One region of the Priestia sp. J2 genome, then DNA from elsewhere that is predicted to be linked to it. Evidence: riboswitches for the same ligand, from Rfam matches in the RefSeq annotation. Region 1 holds a riboswitch; each other region holds the start of a gene.
The links. A riboswitch is a leader RNA that binds a small molecule or an ion and turns the genes downstream of it on or off. The one in region 1 is predicted to bind thiamine pyrophosphate.
Positions count from the first base shown of each region.

Region 2: it holds a riboswitch for thiamine pyrophosphate, as region 1 does, so the genes downstream of both, thiT (energy-coupled thiamine transporter ThiT) here and tenA (thiaminase II) in region 1, are expected to answer to the same signal.
Region 3: it holds a riboswitch for thiamine pyrophosphate, as region 1 does, so the genes downstream of both, LJY09_RS02800 (thiamine phosphate synthase) here and tenA (thiaminase II) in region 1, are expected to answer to the same signal.

Region 1 is NZ_CP086208.1:2,053,344-2,058,476, reverse strand. Features, by position in the region: gene LJY09_RS10340 (TspO/MBR family protein) at 147-893, opposite strand; TPP riboswitch at 1,120-1,218, shown strand; gene tenA (thiaminase II) at 1,315-2,004, shown strand; gene LJY09_RS10330 (aldehyde dehydrogenase) at 2,032-3,432, opposite strand; gene LJY09_RS10325 (ArsR/SmtB family transcription factor) at 3,446-3,748, opposite strand; gene LJY09_RS10320 (SDR family NAD(P)-dependent oxidoreductase) at 3,761-4,540, opposite strand; gene LJY09_RS10315 (helix-turn-helix domain-containing protein) at 4,849-5,133, shown strand, end outside.
Region 2 is NZ_CP086208.1:2,514,366-2,519,498, reverse strand. Features, by position in the region: gene LJY09_RS12645 (GNAT family N-acetyltransferase) at 1-248, shown strand, start outside; gene LJY09_RS12640 (hypothetical protein) at 352-720, shown strand; gene LJY09_RS12635 (amino acid permease) at 757-2,196, opposite strand; lysine riboswitch at 2,299-2,483, opposite strand; TPP riboswitch at 2,658-2,758, shown strand; gene thiT (energy-coupled thiamine transporter ThiT) at 2,791-3,399, shown strand; gene LJY09_RS12625 (ethanolamine ammonia-lyase reactivating factor EutA) at 3,556-4,974, shown strand; gene LJY09_RS12620 (ethanolamine ammonia-lyase subunit EutB) at 5,001-5,133, shown strand, end outside.
Region 3 is NZ_CP086208.1:525,465-530,597, reverse strand. Features, by position in the region: gene LJY09_RS02820 (thiazole biosynthesis adenylyltransferase ThiF) at 1-613, opposite strand, end outside; gene LJY09_RS02815 (thiazole synthase) at 610-1,377, opposite strand; gene thiS (sulfur carrier protein ThiS) at 1,383-1,586, opposite strand; gene thiO (glycine oxidase ThiO) at 1,583-2,710, opposite strand; gene LJY09_RS02800 (thiamine phosphate synthase) at 2,694-3,317, opposite strand; TPP riboswitch at 3,440-3,541, opposite strand; gene LJY09_RS02795 (hypothetical protein) at 3,700-3,915, opposite strand; gene crcB (fluoride efflux transporter CrcB) at 3,963-4,352, opposite strand; gene LJY09_RS02785 (fluoride efflux transporter FluC) at 4,353-4,751, opposite strand; gene LJY09_RS02780 (amino acid ABC transporter substrate-binding protein) at 5,093-5,133, shown strand, end outside.

The DNA.
Region 1 (5,133 bases):
GTTACGCTTATGACATTTATTTTATCATTCGTACCAATTGTTGTTCCTTTTGGTATTTTAATTAGCTTAATTGCTTTTACAGCTGCTTTTTTACAATCAAAAGAGCATCATAAAAAGCTCTAGCTTACAAAAGCTAGAGCTTCTTTTTAAAAACGTCTATAGCGTTTAATCAGTCCCACAATAATAGCAATTGCTAATAAAACAATCGAGATGATAACAGTAATGACAATTGGCTGATTTCCACTTTGTTTCACCGCAATGGCAATATAAGCCCAAATAAAAACAAGCGGATAAACAGCGTCTCGGTTTTTTAATGTAAACATAATGCCCAGCGCAGCCCCTACCAGCAGCATAATAATCGTCCATGCTAACTCATTTAGGCCAAGTAAGTGCTGTATTCCATTTGCTTGAAATACGACAAATACATTAACAATAGTCGCAACAGAAATCCATCCAAGATAAAGCGAAATCGGCAGACGCATAAACCATGTCGTCATCCGAGAATGCTGAATAATGGAATATACAATCATTAATGTGCCTAAAATAAAGAGCATAACTAAAAGGGATAACTTATAGTAATCGTTTTGGAAAATAAAGATCCACGCACTATTTAACAAACAGTTTAGAAAAAACCAAATGCCGATACGTGCATATATTTCCTTTTGATCTTCTCTTGCAAAAAATTGGCGTATAACCCAAATGGTTAATAACAAATAAATAACGCCCCAGATAGCAAAGGCATAACCGGCTGGTGTAAACAACGTAGGAACTTGCGCAGAAGCCTCTGCCGTTGTTTTGCCTCCTATTGGAATCGCATTTGCTAAATAATTCACAAGAAGTGTAATAGCCAAGCCTACTGTATTTAATACAGCATACAAACGAAATTTTGCCATTTTGTTCTCTCCTTTCTTCTATTTATATGGGAATGTTTCGGAGACGAAAACGGCTCTTCCCTTCATTAATACCTCTTCTTCCCTAAAAATATGCATTTTTAAACAAAAATGATTAAAAATAGCTTCAAGAAGCTACCTCTTTAAGAGATAAAAACCGTTAGGGAACAATTTTCCGTAACGCTTTCTATTTTTCAGAATATATGGTAAGTTAAACATAGACTAATAGGAAGTCCACTAGGGGTGCCGACCGGCTGAGACAAGTTTTCTTGATCCCTTTGAACCTGATCTGGCTCATACCAGCGTAGGAAAGTGGCAATGTTCAGTTTTGTACTGTCCTTTGCCACTCCGTTTATAAACGGAGTGTTTTTTATTTCCTTTATGTGCTTGTTTGTGACTTCCTCATAATTAAAGGAGGATTTTGATGTCATTTTCATCTCAATTAAGACAAGAAGCAAACTATATTTACGAAGCCATTTTTAACCACCCTTTTATTAAAGGAATTGCTGAAGGAGACGTGCCAAAAGAAGCGCTTATTCACTACGTTTCTCAAGACTACGAATACTTAACAGCATTTGTCCGCATTTACGGCGCTGCTTTAACAAAATGCCGTACGCGTACCGAAATGGAAGCCTTTAATGCCGGCATTTCTACGGTATTACATAGTGAAGTACACCCTCATAATAATTTTTGTGAAGTAGCAGGCGTACGCTATGAAGACCTCCACACTGAGGCTCTTTCACCAACGGCCAGCCACTACATTAACCATATGACAAGCGTTGCGCATACAGGCAGCTTAGCGGAAATCATTGCCGTGCTTCTTCCATGTCCGTGGACGTACGTTGAAATTGGCCAGCGCATTACAGAACAAGTAAATCCATCTCCTTCTCATCCTTTTTATGAATGGATTCAGTTTTATAATAATGAAGAAATGAATGGCACAACACAATGGTTTTGTAACAAACTTGATGAACTCACCGAGCAAGCGACTGAAGAAGAACGTAATCGTATGAAAGATCACTTTATCAAAAGCTGTGAGCTGGAGTATTTATTTTGGGAAATGGCGTATACACAAGAAAAATGGCCGCTTTCTCAGCTTTCACTTTCAAAATAACGAAAAAGCCTCCTATCAGGAGGCTTTTTATTTCAATAATTTTTTAATCATTTTCAAGTTTTGTTTCTCTGAAGGATAGCGGAATGACAAATCAAACTTGGTTGTTTGAGACAGCATGCTTTTAAAATGAGAAAATGTCTGAAAGCTGTCTTTTCCATGATATTGGCCCGTACCGCTTTCTCCAACTCCGCCAAAGGGTAAATATGGCGTAGCGATATGCATAAGCGTATCATTTATACAGCCTCCTCCAAATGAAAGACGCTCCGTTATGACGTTTTGTACATTTGCACTTTCCGTAAACAAGTAAAGAGCTAACGGCTTAGCTTTTTCTTGAACTTTATGAATAACTTCGTCTAACGTTTCGTATTCAATCATAGGAAGAATAGGCCCAAAAATTTCTTCTTGCATAACGTCTGATGTCCAGCTTACTTCACTTAACACCGTAGGTTCTATTGTGAGCGTACTTTTATTATACCCGCCTCCAACTATAGCGTTTCCGTCTTTTAAAAACTCAACTAGCCGAATAAAATGGCGCTCACTGACAATACGGCCGTAGCGCTCACTTTCAAGCGGATTACTACCGTAAAATTGATAAATCGCTTCGCGAAGTTTCTCCACTAGCTGCGCTTTTACCTTTTTATGCACGAGCAAATAATCGGGAGCAACGCACGTTTGGCCTGCATTCATTCCTTTGCCAAACATAATTCGCTTCGCTGCAAGATCTAGGTTTGCATCTTCATGTACAATGCACGGACTTTTTCCTCCTAGCTCCAGCGTGACGGGAATAAGCTGCTTCCCTGCTTCTTGCATAATAATTTTCCCTACATTTACACTTCCCGTAAAGAAAATATAATCGAGGGGCTGTTTTAAAAGCAGGCTCGTCGTGTCTACAGCGCCTTCAATCACGGTCACAAATGCTGGATCAAAAGCCTCAGCTAGTAATTCTTGTATAACCCGAGATACGCTAGGCGTTAATTCAGAAGGCTTTATAATCGCCGTGTTTCCAGCGGCAATCGCTCCTACTAAAGGAGACAGCGCTAATTGAAACGGATAGTTCCACGGAGCAATAATTAACGCGACTCCATACGGTTCAGGAACAATTTTCCCTTTAGAGCCCACGTGTGTTAAAGCGGTTTTTACTTTTTTAGGCTTCATCCATTTTGCTAAATGCTTAAGCGTAAACCGAATTTCCTCTAGTAAAATCCCAATTTCCGACGTGTACGCCTCTACTTCGGATTTATTCAAGTCTTGTTTTAAAGCATCCATAATTCTCTGCTCGTTTTGTTTGACTGCGTCTCTGAGCTTATTCAGCGCTTGAATGCGGCTGCTGATGCTCTTTGTCTTTTGTGCATAGAAATACTGCTTTTGTGTAGAGACAATATGTTCAATGACCGTTTCATCTGTGATATAGAATTGCTCGTGGTTCATCTCTTTCATCTCCCTATAAACATTCAGCTTCAACTGTAGCAAGCAAGCTTTTTAATAGCTCAACTGCCTCGTTTAAAGCTAATGAATAATATCTCTGCGTTCCTTTTTGCTCAATTTGCACAAGCTTTTGATCACGTAAAATTTTTAAATGATGAGAAATTGCCGGTCGTGATAAAGTAGACTCGTTTGCAATTTCATTAACGGTTAAAGGCTCTTTTTCCGCGAGCAGCAAAATAATATCTTGTCTTGCTGAATCACTTAGAGCCTGAAAAATAGGAATGCTGGCACGAAATAACTCCACTGCTTTTTCACTCATAAATATTCTCCTTTATTTAATTTCTTGTGTTCTGCGGACAACGGATGAAAGCCACTTTCTTGGTACAAAGCGCGGGATGAAGGTGGCGAGACGAAACTGTACTCCTGGTACGATAACCGTCTGACCTTTCATAAATTTTTTATAGCCCGCTTTAGCAACTGCTTCTACATCCATTGCACCGCTTTGAAAAAGCTTGGAATTGCTCAGCTGGGCCCGATCGCTAAAACCCGTTTTAGTTGGACCCGGGCATAGAGCACTTACCGTTACATTGGTACCTCTTAATTCATTTTCAAGGGCCTCTGTGAAAGATAATACGTACGCTTTCGTTGCGTAATACACTGTCATAAGCGGACCCGGCATAAATGCAGCAACGGACGCAATGTTTAAAATTTTCCCGTGATTTCTTTTGACCATATCGGGTAAAAATAATTTTGTTAAATGAGTTAATGCTCGGATATTTAAGTCAATCATGTTTAACTCTTCATCTAAAGCTGTTTCAATAAATTTACCGTATAGTCCAAAACCTGCATTGTTCACTAAATAATCAACGTGCATTTCTTTATTTTTAAGTTCTTCATACAGTGACTGTATCTCTTCTTCTCTTGATAAATCCTTTACAACCGTTATCACGTCAATATTATAAGTAGATTTTAAATTCTCTCTAATCGCTGTTAGTTTATCAGCACTTCTGGCAACTAAAATTAAAGAATGGCCATCCTTTGCGAATTGATAAGCTAACTCTTTACCTATTCCTCCGGACGCACCGGTGATGAGCGCATAATGCTGTGACATAGTGTTCACTCCTTATGTTTATATGTTCAAGAACTTAAACATTTAAACTTATCTTATAGGATTCATTTTTTCCCGTCAACTGTTTTCTATACTCTCCTTTTCTTTTATGTTTTCCATTTTTGCCATTTGCGCATTTCTGTACATTTTTTTACAAAATATGCGTTTTCTTTACATAGAAGGCTAATGTCGTCTAGTTTTGACAACCTTTGTCACCTAGCAGGAAAACAAGTGAAGATATGGTGAATACAACATACAACAAATAATCCATTACATAGTTGGATGAAAATAGATAAGGGAGGAAATAAAAAATGATGGAGACGTATACAATTAAAAAAGTAAGTGATCAATTAGAGGTAGAAAAGAAAACGTTAAAACAATGGGAAAAATTATTGGGCAGCTATTTAACAATTGAACGAGTAGATGGGGCCCGTGTCTATACAGAGGAACAAATTGAATTATTTAATGATATTAAACAGCTGTTTGATGAACAATGTACGTTAGATGAAGTCAAAGAATATGTTCAGCTGCTGATAAAGGAACAAGAAGAGCAGGAGCATTTAGTGATGGAATCAGAGGCAGCGGTTTCAAAAGAA
Region 2 (5,133 bases), 460 kb from region 1:
TAGAGCTATCGATTTATATTGATAAAAATCAACAAGGGCATGGTATTGGGAAACAGCTTATGAAGCGCATTTTGGAATTAGCTAAAGAGCTCGACCATCACGTTGTCATTTCAGGAATTACAAAAGGGAATGATATCAGTATCAAAATGCATGAGCAATTTAATTTTACATTTTGCGGAGAGTTTAAAGAAGTGGGCTGGAAATTTGATCAGTGGCAAGATGTACTTTTTTATCAGCTTATTTTATAAGATGTATGACACCTTTACACATTGTAACGTTTTAGTTTCATGTGTAAAGGTTATTAAAATAATAAGTTGTTTTATTATTTTAATACGAAAGGTGTTAGCTATCATGAGTACACATTTTCAATATCAACATCTAAGAGCTGTGCCGAAAAAATGGTCCCAAAATGAACTGCATATCCAGCTGAATAGAATCAAACACAATTCTGAACTATCTACTATAGCAGCAGATCCGCTTTTTCATCTGTTAGAATGTACCCGTTCAGGCCTTCAAACTAAACAAGAAATCATAGACTACATCCAAACCATTCCTAATCACCAACTTCCATCTTTTGCAACTCATTTAAGCAGGTTAATTCAGCGTATTTATTATATCGAAGCTGCTGATTACTATAACCGTCCCCTCAAAGGTTATATGCTTGTTATGAAAAACCAATCCGCTTATATATCTCTTCATTTTGCCGATCAGCTCATATAAAAAAAGCTCTCTATTCAAAAGAATAGAGAGCTTTTTTTATTCGTATTTTTTCACTGTTACTTGACATTCTTTTAACGGGATAAGCTTCGACTTTTTCGTCCATTTGTATCCTAACCAAACAATTAAGAATAAAGGAAGTCCGATATAAGAAACAAGTACACCGTACCAGTCAATCGAGTCACCCATAAACGCCGAATAGTTTTGGCCTAAAATAACAACGGCACATAAAATAAAGGCAAAGATAGGGCCAAATGGGAAAAGTTTTGCATGATATGGAAGTTCACTCAAATCATGACCTTGAGCAACAAATGCTCTTCTAAAACGATAGTGGCTGATCGCAATTCCTAACCAAGCAATAAAACCAGACATACCAGAAGCGTTAAGTAACCACGTATATACCGCACCGTCTCCAAAAAATGAAGCACCAAATGCAAGTGTACCGACAAGTGCCGTTGCGATTAAGGCATTAACTGGAACGCCTCGTTTATTCACTTTTGCTAAGAACCTTGGTGCTTTTCCATCTTTCGCTAAGTTCCACAGCATACGCGTAGAAGCATACATTCCTGAGTTACCAGCAGATAAAACAGCTGTTAAAATAACGGCATTAATCGCTGATGCTGCAAACGCCAGACCTGCTCGTTCGAATATTAAAGTAAACGGACTTACTCGCACGTCATCACTTGCTAATGAATTCGCTGTGTATGGAATAAGCATTCCAATAACAAAAATAGCTAAAATATAAAATAACAAGATGCGCCAGAAGACTTGTTTAACTGCGCGAGGAACCGTTTTTTCCGGATCTTCACTTTCTCCAGCTGCGACTCCAAGCAACTCTGTTCCTTGGAATGAAAAACCAGCTGCCATAAAGATACCTAGTACAGTGAAGAATCCACCGTGAATCGGTCCATCACCAAGCGTGAAGTTTTTAAAACCTGGTGCTTCATTGTTAAAGATACCAAAAATCATCATAATACCAATAACTAAAAAGATAATAACCGTTACTACTTTAATTAACGAAAACCAAAATTCAGATTCACCAAATCCTTTTACAGAAAGGTAGTTAAGCCCAAACATAATTAATAAAAACAGGGCACTCCATAAAATAGAAGAAGAGTTCGGGAACCAAAATTTCATAATAAGGGCTCCAGCAGATAATTCAGCTGCAATCGTAATAGCCCAGTTATACCAGTAGTTCCAGCCGAGAGCGAAACCAAAGGATGGATCTACAAAACGAGACGCATACGTACTAAATGAACCAGCTTCAGGCATATAAGCTGCGAGCTCTGCTAGACTGGTCATCAAAAAGTAAACCATTACGCCAATAATAGCGTAAGCTAAAAGCGCTCCCCCAGGTCCTGCTGTGTGAATTGCTCCACCACTTGCTAGGAATAAGCCGGTTCCGATGGCTCCTCCTAATGAAATCATCGTTAAGTGGCGAGATTTCAACCCACGTTTTAATTCTTGCTGCTCTTGCATAGATAAATACTCCTTTCGAATGTACGGAAAGAGACGGGATAACATAAAAAAAGCCCGCAGTATATGTGCGCGCTTTTAAATCTGAAAACCGCGTCAACCTTCCGTGAAGATAGCTCTTCACATCACTCGCATGATGTGACAGTTCTGTTCCTGTTCGGAGACAGCCCCAGCTTAAATCAACCGAGAAGTGATTTAAACTTCGGCAATTTTTCCTTTCAAGCAACATCCTCAATGTTCTCTGCATTTCCGTTACTTTACTATTAAAAACTGCGACCTCTACCTCATCGATTAGGATGAGGGTTTTTTATATTCAATTGACATAAAAGAAGTATAACAAATACTAAAACGATTGTCATTATAAAAAATAGATTCAGAAAATAGAAACATCTTTGAAATCTCTCGAATCTATTTTGTTACGTATGGTATAATAAACATTGTCTTTATACTACATAAATATCCAAACGTACCACAGGGGGAGCCGCCGTGCTGAGAGTGAACGAAATGTTCAGACCCTTCGAACCTGTTAGTTAACGCTAGCGTAGGAATGTGGGAATAGTAGCATATATTTGCTTACTCCTGTGTAAACCGTTTGATATGAATGATTCAAAAACAGGAGTGAGAAACGTGAATAAAGCATTACCTTTACAGGCTAAAATTGAAATAGCTATTTTTGCAGCATTGGCTTTTTTGATTGATCTTTTACCTTCTATAAAAATTGCAATAGGTGTAAGCATTTCGTTCTCTATGGTTCCTATCTTTATTATGTGTTTTCGATGGGGAGTTAAAGGAGGAGCTTTATCTGGATTTCTATGGGGAATATTACAACTAGCTTTAGGAAATGCGTATATTTTAACCCCGTTGCAAGCTTTTATAGAGTATATTATCGCTGTTACCTTTATTGGATTTGGCGGGATTTTCTCTAGTTCTATTAAAGGATATTTAGCTAATAATCAAAGATCAAAAGCTTTCTTTTTTATTATCTTATCTTTAATTATAGGAAGTTTTGCTCGTTATTTTTGCCATTTTATTGCAGGTTTAATATTTTGGGGATTTGCTGCACCAAAAGGAATGCCTGTTCTATGGTATTCTTTCTCCATGAATGGGATTTCGATGATTGGGTCGTTGCTATCATGTCTAATTATCCTTTCACTGTTAATCCCATCGGCATCAAGAATGATTGTAACTAAATCACACTCATCATAAGAAAAAAGACTAAATCTGCCAAGATTTAGTCTTTTTTCTTATTTGTCACCTTTGTTTACACAAAAGTGTGTCAGGTTTGATAACATAGTTAGTGAAATATTCAAAAAACTGTTTTATGATAGTCAACATATTCAAACGAGATAAAGGATTGATCGTATGCTACAGAAATGGATCACGAGCATAGGTTTAGATATTGGAACAAGCACAACAAAACTGATTGTAAGCAAACTGTTAATAGCAAATCAACAAAATCAGTTTACGCTGCCAGGCTGTCAAATTATTGATCGTCGCGTAACGTATGCAAGTTCCATCTATACAACACCTATGGTAAACGAGGTTGAAATCGATGTTCGAAGGTTAACGCTATTACTAGAAAAAGAGTACAAAAAAGCAGGGATCTCCTTAGATCAAGTGGAGGCGGGTGCTGTGATCATCACAGGAGAAACGGCTCGGAAGCAAAATGCAGAGAGTATCGTTCACTATCTAGCTGAACACGCTGGGAATTTTGTTGTTGCAACAGCTGGTGCTGACTTAGAAGGAATGTTAGCGGCAAAAGGATCGGGAGCAATCGAACATTCTGCTGAAACCAATAAAGTGATTGCCAATATTGATGTAGGTGGAGGCACTGCTAACATCGCCTTATGTCAAAATGGAAAAGTGATTGAAACGTTTACCCTGCATGTAGGCGGAAGATTAATTCGACTAAACGAAGATGGTATTGTTACCTACGTTTCGTCTTATTTAACTGAATTTTTAAAAAATAATTCTCTGATGCTTCAAGAAGGCGAAAAAGCAACATTTGAAAAACTCTCGTCTATTTGCAAATTGCTAGCTAAAGAAACCGTGGATTATGTGAGCGCACTGAAGCAAACCTCTTTGCTGCTCGTTTCCCCTCATACAAGATCTTCTACTCGGCCAGAGACAATCATGGTCTCGGGAGGAGTAGGAGCCATGATAGAGAAGGAGAAACCAAAAACAGTGAAGGAAGTGGCCATACACGGAGACATTGGTCCGCTGCTAGCTTATCAGTTTCAAGCCATACAGGTATCTCAAGCCGCTGAAACAACGCGAGCCACTGTCATTGGAGCTGGTATGCAAAATACAGAAGTTAGCGGATCAACCGTATACATTAAATCAAAGCGGCTGCCGCTAAAAAATATTCCGATTATAGAGATACCCGTACAGCAAGAGGAGGAGTGGAATCCGCAGCTGTTTCAAGAAAGAGCTCGAACGGCATGTATGCAGGCTTCAACTGTTTTCAGCGCAGAAGATCCTCCCGTTGCTATTGCTTTATCTCATTTCCCTTACTGCAGCTATAGAATGCTGCAAGAATTAGCAAAAGTAATAAGCGCTGAATTTGGTGCTTGTTTTAAAGGAGCTAAGTGCCTCGTTGTTTTATGCGAGCAGGATATTGCTAAAGCTTTAGGACAAGCACTAGCCAAACAGGAGAACGAATTAGAAATTATTTGTTTAGATCAAATTGACTTTACCCACGGAGATTATATCGATCTAGGGTTACCCGTAGCTGGAGAGGCAATCTCTGTTTCGATTAAAACACTCGCTTTTTCATCATAATCAACTGAACATACAAGGAGGAAAAGATGTTTAAAACTACCCGGTTGTTAGGAGAAACATTTTCATTTTATAGCTTAAAAGAAATTATGGCCAAAGCAAACGAAGAACGTTCTGGAGATCAGCTCGCAGGAGTTAGCGCTGAGTCAATGAAAGAACGAA
Region 3 (5,133 bases), 1.5 Mb from region 1:
TTTTTAACACTTCTGTTACTTGATGAGCGACTACCATTTGTACAGCAGGACTAATAATCCCCACTGTATCACATGTTAACCCTCCAAGCGGTACAGACTCAAGCAAACAGGATAAACACGGTGTTTCACTTGGTATGATAGTATAACTAATTCCATAACTTCCTACACATGCTCCATAAATCCAAGGAATATCATATTTTTGTGATAAATCATTCATTACAAGGCGTGTGTCAAAATTATCGGTCGCATCAATCATAACATCTATCCCCTCAACAAGCTGTTCTAAAACTTGAGGGGTACCGTCTGCTACGTGCGCTTCTACTTTTACATCATGATTAATATCGTGAAGCCGTTTTTTAGCGGCAATTGCTTTTGGGATTCTTTTATCAGCATCTTTTTCACTATACAATTGCTGCCGCTGAAGGTTGCTCCACTCTACATAGTCCCGGTCAATGAGCGTTATTTTCTTTACCCCCGCTCGCGCAAGGGCCTCGGCGTTCCCTGTTCCAAGAGCACCTGCTCCTACAATCAGAACATGCTTTTCTTGAATTTGCTGCTGTCCGCCTTTTCCAATAGGTTGAAACAGTTCTTGGCGGGAATAACGATTAATCAACCGATACTCATCCCTTCTGTTGGACTGCTTGCCGTTGCATATTGTTTCTTTTCAATACGTCCTGCTTCAAATGCTGCTCTTCCTGCTTCAATCGCTAGCTTCATAGCACGAGCCATTTTCACAGGATCTTTTGCTCCTGAAACAGCTGTATTTAATAACACACCATCTGCTCCTAGCTCCATAGCTTGAGCCGCATCTGAAGCCGTTCCAATACCTGCATCTACAATTACTGGAACAGTTGATTGTTCAATGATAAAACGCATGTTCAACGGATTAATAATACCTTGACCTGAACCGATAGGCGAAGCTCCTGGCATAATGGCATGTACGCCTAACTCCTCTAAACGACGCGCAAGTAAAACATCATCTGATGTGTAAGGTAAAACGGTAAAGCCCTCCTTTAACAGCTCTTCACTAGCTTTTAATGTTTCAACGGGATCAGGAAGCAGCGTTTTATCACATCCAATTACTTCTACTTTCACCATGTCACAAAGTCCAGAAGCTTTAGCTAATTTAGCAATACGTACCGCTTCTTCTGCAGTTTTTGCTCCAGCCGTGTTAGGTAACAGAGTGAAACGCTTCACATCAAGTGCTTCTAGTAAATTAGGCTGATTTTGATCAAAAATATCCATTCGTCTAACAGCAAATGTTAAAATTTCTGTTTCCGACTCTTCTACCGCTTGACGCTGAGTCGTAAAGTCCGGAAATTTCCCTGTTCCTAATAATAAACGTGAATTAAATGTATATTGTCCAATTTTTAACATACTCTTCATCCTCCTCCTACAAATGAAACGACTTCTAATGTATCTCCATCTTTTAAACTTGCAGCACTATGTTCTTCTTTTTGTAAAATGTTCTTGTTTAGCTCAACAATTACCACTCGTTCATGCAGGTTCTGAGCCTGCAACAAGTGCTCGACCGTTTCAATTTCATCTCCAACAGTAACGGTCTTACCATTAATGATTAGATTCAATGAACTCCCTCCATTACTCTCGTTAGCTGAAATGATGTAAAAAATGAATGATTCGGCTCTTTCCCTACCAAAGCATCAGCCATAATTTTTCCAGTTGCAGCACTTAATAAAATACCGTTTCGGTAGTGGCCAAACGCCATGTGTAGATTCGCTATTTCAGGATGCTCTCCTAAATAAGGCCAGCCATCATTTGTTTGTGGACGAAGACCTGACCATGCTTTTTCAAATGTGGCTTCTTTAATAGCCGGCAGAAGCACAGCAGCTTTATCCAGCAGAAATTGAATACCTTGTGCAGAAACGGTCTTAGTAAAATCATGCTGCAGCTTAGTTGCCCCGATTACGATTCTTCCACCAGCCTTTGGCACTAAATAAAAACCTTCATCTAAAAAAATCGTTTTAGAAAGCAGCGGCTTATGACTTTGAAGAGCAATACACTCTCCTTTTACAGGAAATACCTGACCTAAATGTTCAGAAGAAATAAAACGTTTAGCCCATGAGCCTGCTGCGATCACTACTTTTCCTCCATAAAAAGAGCCTTTAGACGTCTGTACACCTTTTACTGTTTCATTTTCCGTAATAAGAGAATGAACGTCACAGTATTCAAATACATCTGCTCCGTGATACAAGGCTCCATGAGCAAGAGCATGTGTTAACTTAGCCGGAGCTAGCTGGCCGTCTCCAGGTATTGTAATGGCTCCGTATATGTCTGGAGAGAGCCCCGGTTCTAACAACCGCGCTTCTTTTACGTCGATCCATCTTACATCTTTGTCCCATTGATGATGCTGATCGGCTTTTTTCTTTAATACGTGTGCATCTTCTTCTGTTACAGCGACTTTTAATAAGCCTTTTTGAATAAGCTCTACGTCGATTGCCGTTTTTTCTTTTAGTTCCTTCACCAGTTCAGGAAACATACTTCTGCTCTTAATAGCAAGGTCTAAAAGAGGACCTTCTTCATCAATTTCAGCTTGAGCACCTAAAATACCAGCAGCTGCACTTGAAGCTTCACAACCAATTTGATTGCGCTCAAGAATGGCTACTGACGCTCCTTGTTTTGACAAATGATAAGCGATAGAAGAGCTAATTATGCCTCCTCCGACTAACAGTACATCATAATGCTGCTTCATTTTCTCCACCTCCAGATGTCCATATATGAGAATATTGTTTGATTGCTTTAAGCGGATCTTGCGCAAGCATGACACCAGACATCACAGCTATACCGTGTGCTCCTGTTTGCAGCACCTCTTTGGCATTTACAGGTGTAATTCCACCAATCGCAATAACTGGTATCTTCACAGCGTCTACTACTTCTTTTAACGCTGCTATCCCTCGGCTTTTTAATTCTTTTTTTGAATGAGTTGAATAAATATGTCCGTATAGAATATAGTGAGCTCCATCTTTTTCAGCTTCTAGAGCTTCTTCCACAGAGTGAACTGATTTTCCGACAATAAGAGAAGGAAATGCGTCTCTAACGCACGAAACGTCTAAACTATGATAGGCAAGCTGCACCCCTTTTGCTTTTAAAGCATGCGCTACATCAACTCGGTCATTTACAATAATTTTAGAGCGACAAAATGGCAGGCTTTCTAGTAAACATTGAATCTGCTTTGCCGTTTTCTTTTTTTCTCTAATATGAATGGCACCCGCAAAAGGCACGATAGCCGTTAAAATGTCCCGAACCTCTTCAATTGGCTGCTTATCTGTTGTAATGACATGAAATTTAGGAATATCCATATGATCGAAACCTTTCCATTCAGAATAAAGAGAAATTTCAATCACTTTATCTTGTGTAGAGGGCTTTATTACATACAAAAAAACCACCCTACAACGTAGAGTGGTTAGCATGTATCGTTATGTAAACATGATCGCCACTTCCCTACGCTGGTACAAACCAGATCAGGTTCAAAGGGTCCGAAATGCATTCGTCTCAGCTTCAAAAAGCTCCCCTAGTGATTGCTATTTATTGATTTTGTTTTTGCACTTAAAATTATAACACAACTAGATGTAAATACAATATCTCTTTATGCTCTTACGGCTCTCTTCCTTTTATAGATGTATCTTTTAAGCTTCTTTACTAAGAGGCCCGGCGCACCGCACCATTCTGCTTTTTATATCGTTAGTAATCGGTATAGTCGTCAAATTCTTCTTTGTCTTTTTCCTTTTTCCGATCCCATATAAACAGCAGGAGTAACATAATAAAAGTTAGAATATAAAAACCGTAAAAAATAAATGCCGCCACAACATTTATAAATAAAAATAAAAAACCGATGATCTGACCTGCAACAGCAACAATCAACAAAATGTATTTCCAAACTTCTGCTTTTCTATCCATTCTCTACTTCTCCGTCTTTTTGTTTTTCCCTACTAGAAACGTTCTCTTTATTTAAATAAAAACGTTCCTGCCAGTAAACCGACTGTAAATAAACCAATTGTTCCAAATGCTGAAATCCCCACGTACACCAACATTTTCTGATAAGATTTTTCTCGAATTAACTGCACGGTTTCCACACTAAACGTTGAAAAAGTGGTAAAAGCCCCGAAAAAACCAATGCCGATCATTAGAAATATTGAATCATTATAAGCATGACTCGGAACCTTTCCATAATAACTACCGTAAAAAAGACCAAGTCCAAACGCACCAAGCAAGTTAACAAACAGCATTGATACTGGAAAAGGAGGATTTGAAGCTGTTTTTGTAACCTTTAATCCCAAAAGATAACGGCATATGCCTCCAGCTGCCCCCCCAAGTGCCAAGCTCACTATGCTCATTTACTTCACCTCATGTACTTTTACTAAATTTTTTCCTGCCGTTTCACCGCATAGATAGCCTGCTAAAGCAAAAAGGATTCCGCCTACTAAAGAGACAATGAAATAAATGGCTCCACCCCATAAATAATGCTGAGTGAGAGAAACGAAGTCTCCTGCAAACGTTGAATACGTGGTAAAACCGCCGCATAAGCCCACGCCTAGTCCAAGCTTGATCCATTCCTTTGGCTGTTTCCACGCAAAAAATCCCGTTAATAGTCCTAATATGAAGCTACCTAATAGGTTTTCAATTACTGTTCCTATTGGATACCCCGTATATAATAAGGAAAGATTTAGAAAATAACGTGCATACGTACCAGCGATAGCACCAAAGGCAATTGAGATTAAGTTTATGGCTTTCATCATATCGCTCCGTTTCATAAATTCTTCTTTAAGTGTACCATAAGGAATTTATTTCTACCTTAACATTTAACTATATGTTTATTGCACCAAAAGTCATGAAAAAATGAAAGAGAAAATCGTCGCATGAAACTTCCTTTTTACTCCTCGGATATCCCTTAAAAATCCATTTAATCCAAATTCTAAAATCTTTCTGTATCCTTATGACAAACCGTGTATAGAAGGTATATTTCCCTTATTTTAAGTCACATTAATCGTATAAGTTTTTTTTGTTGACTTTTGCTGTGTTCTTGTTTAGTATCACAGAGTATCATTTCCTATCAGAATACTAGGGGGTTTAGAAAATGAAGAAATTTGCTGCACTTTTGTCGCTACTATTAGCTTT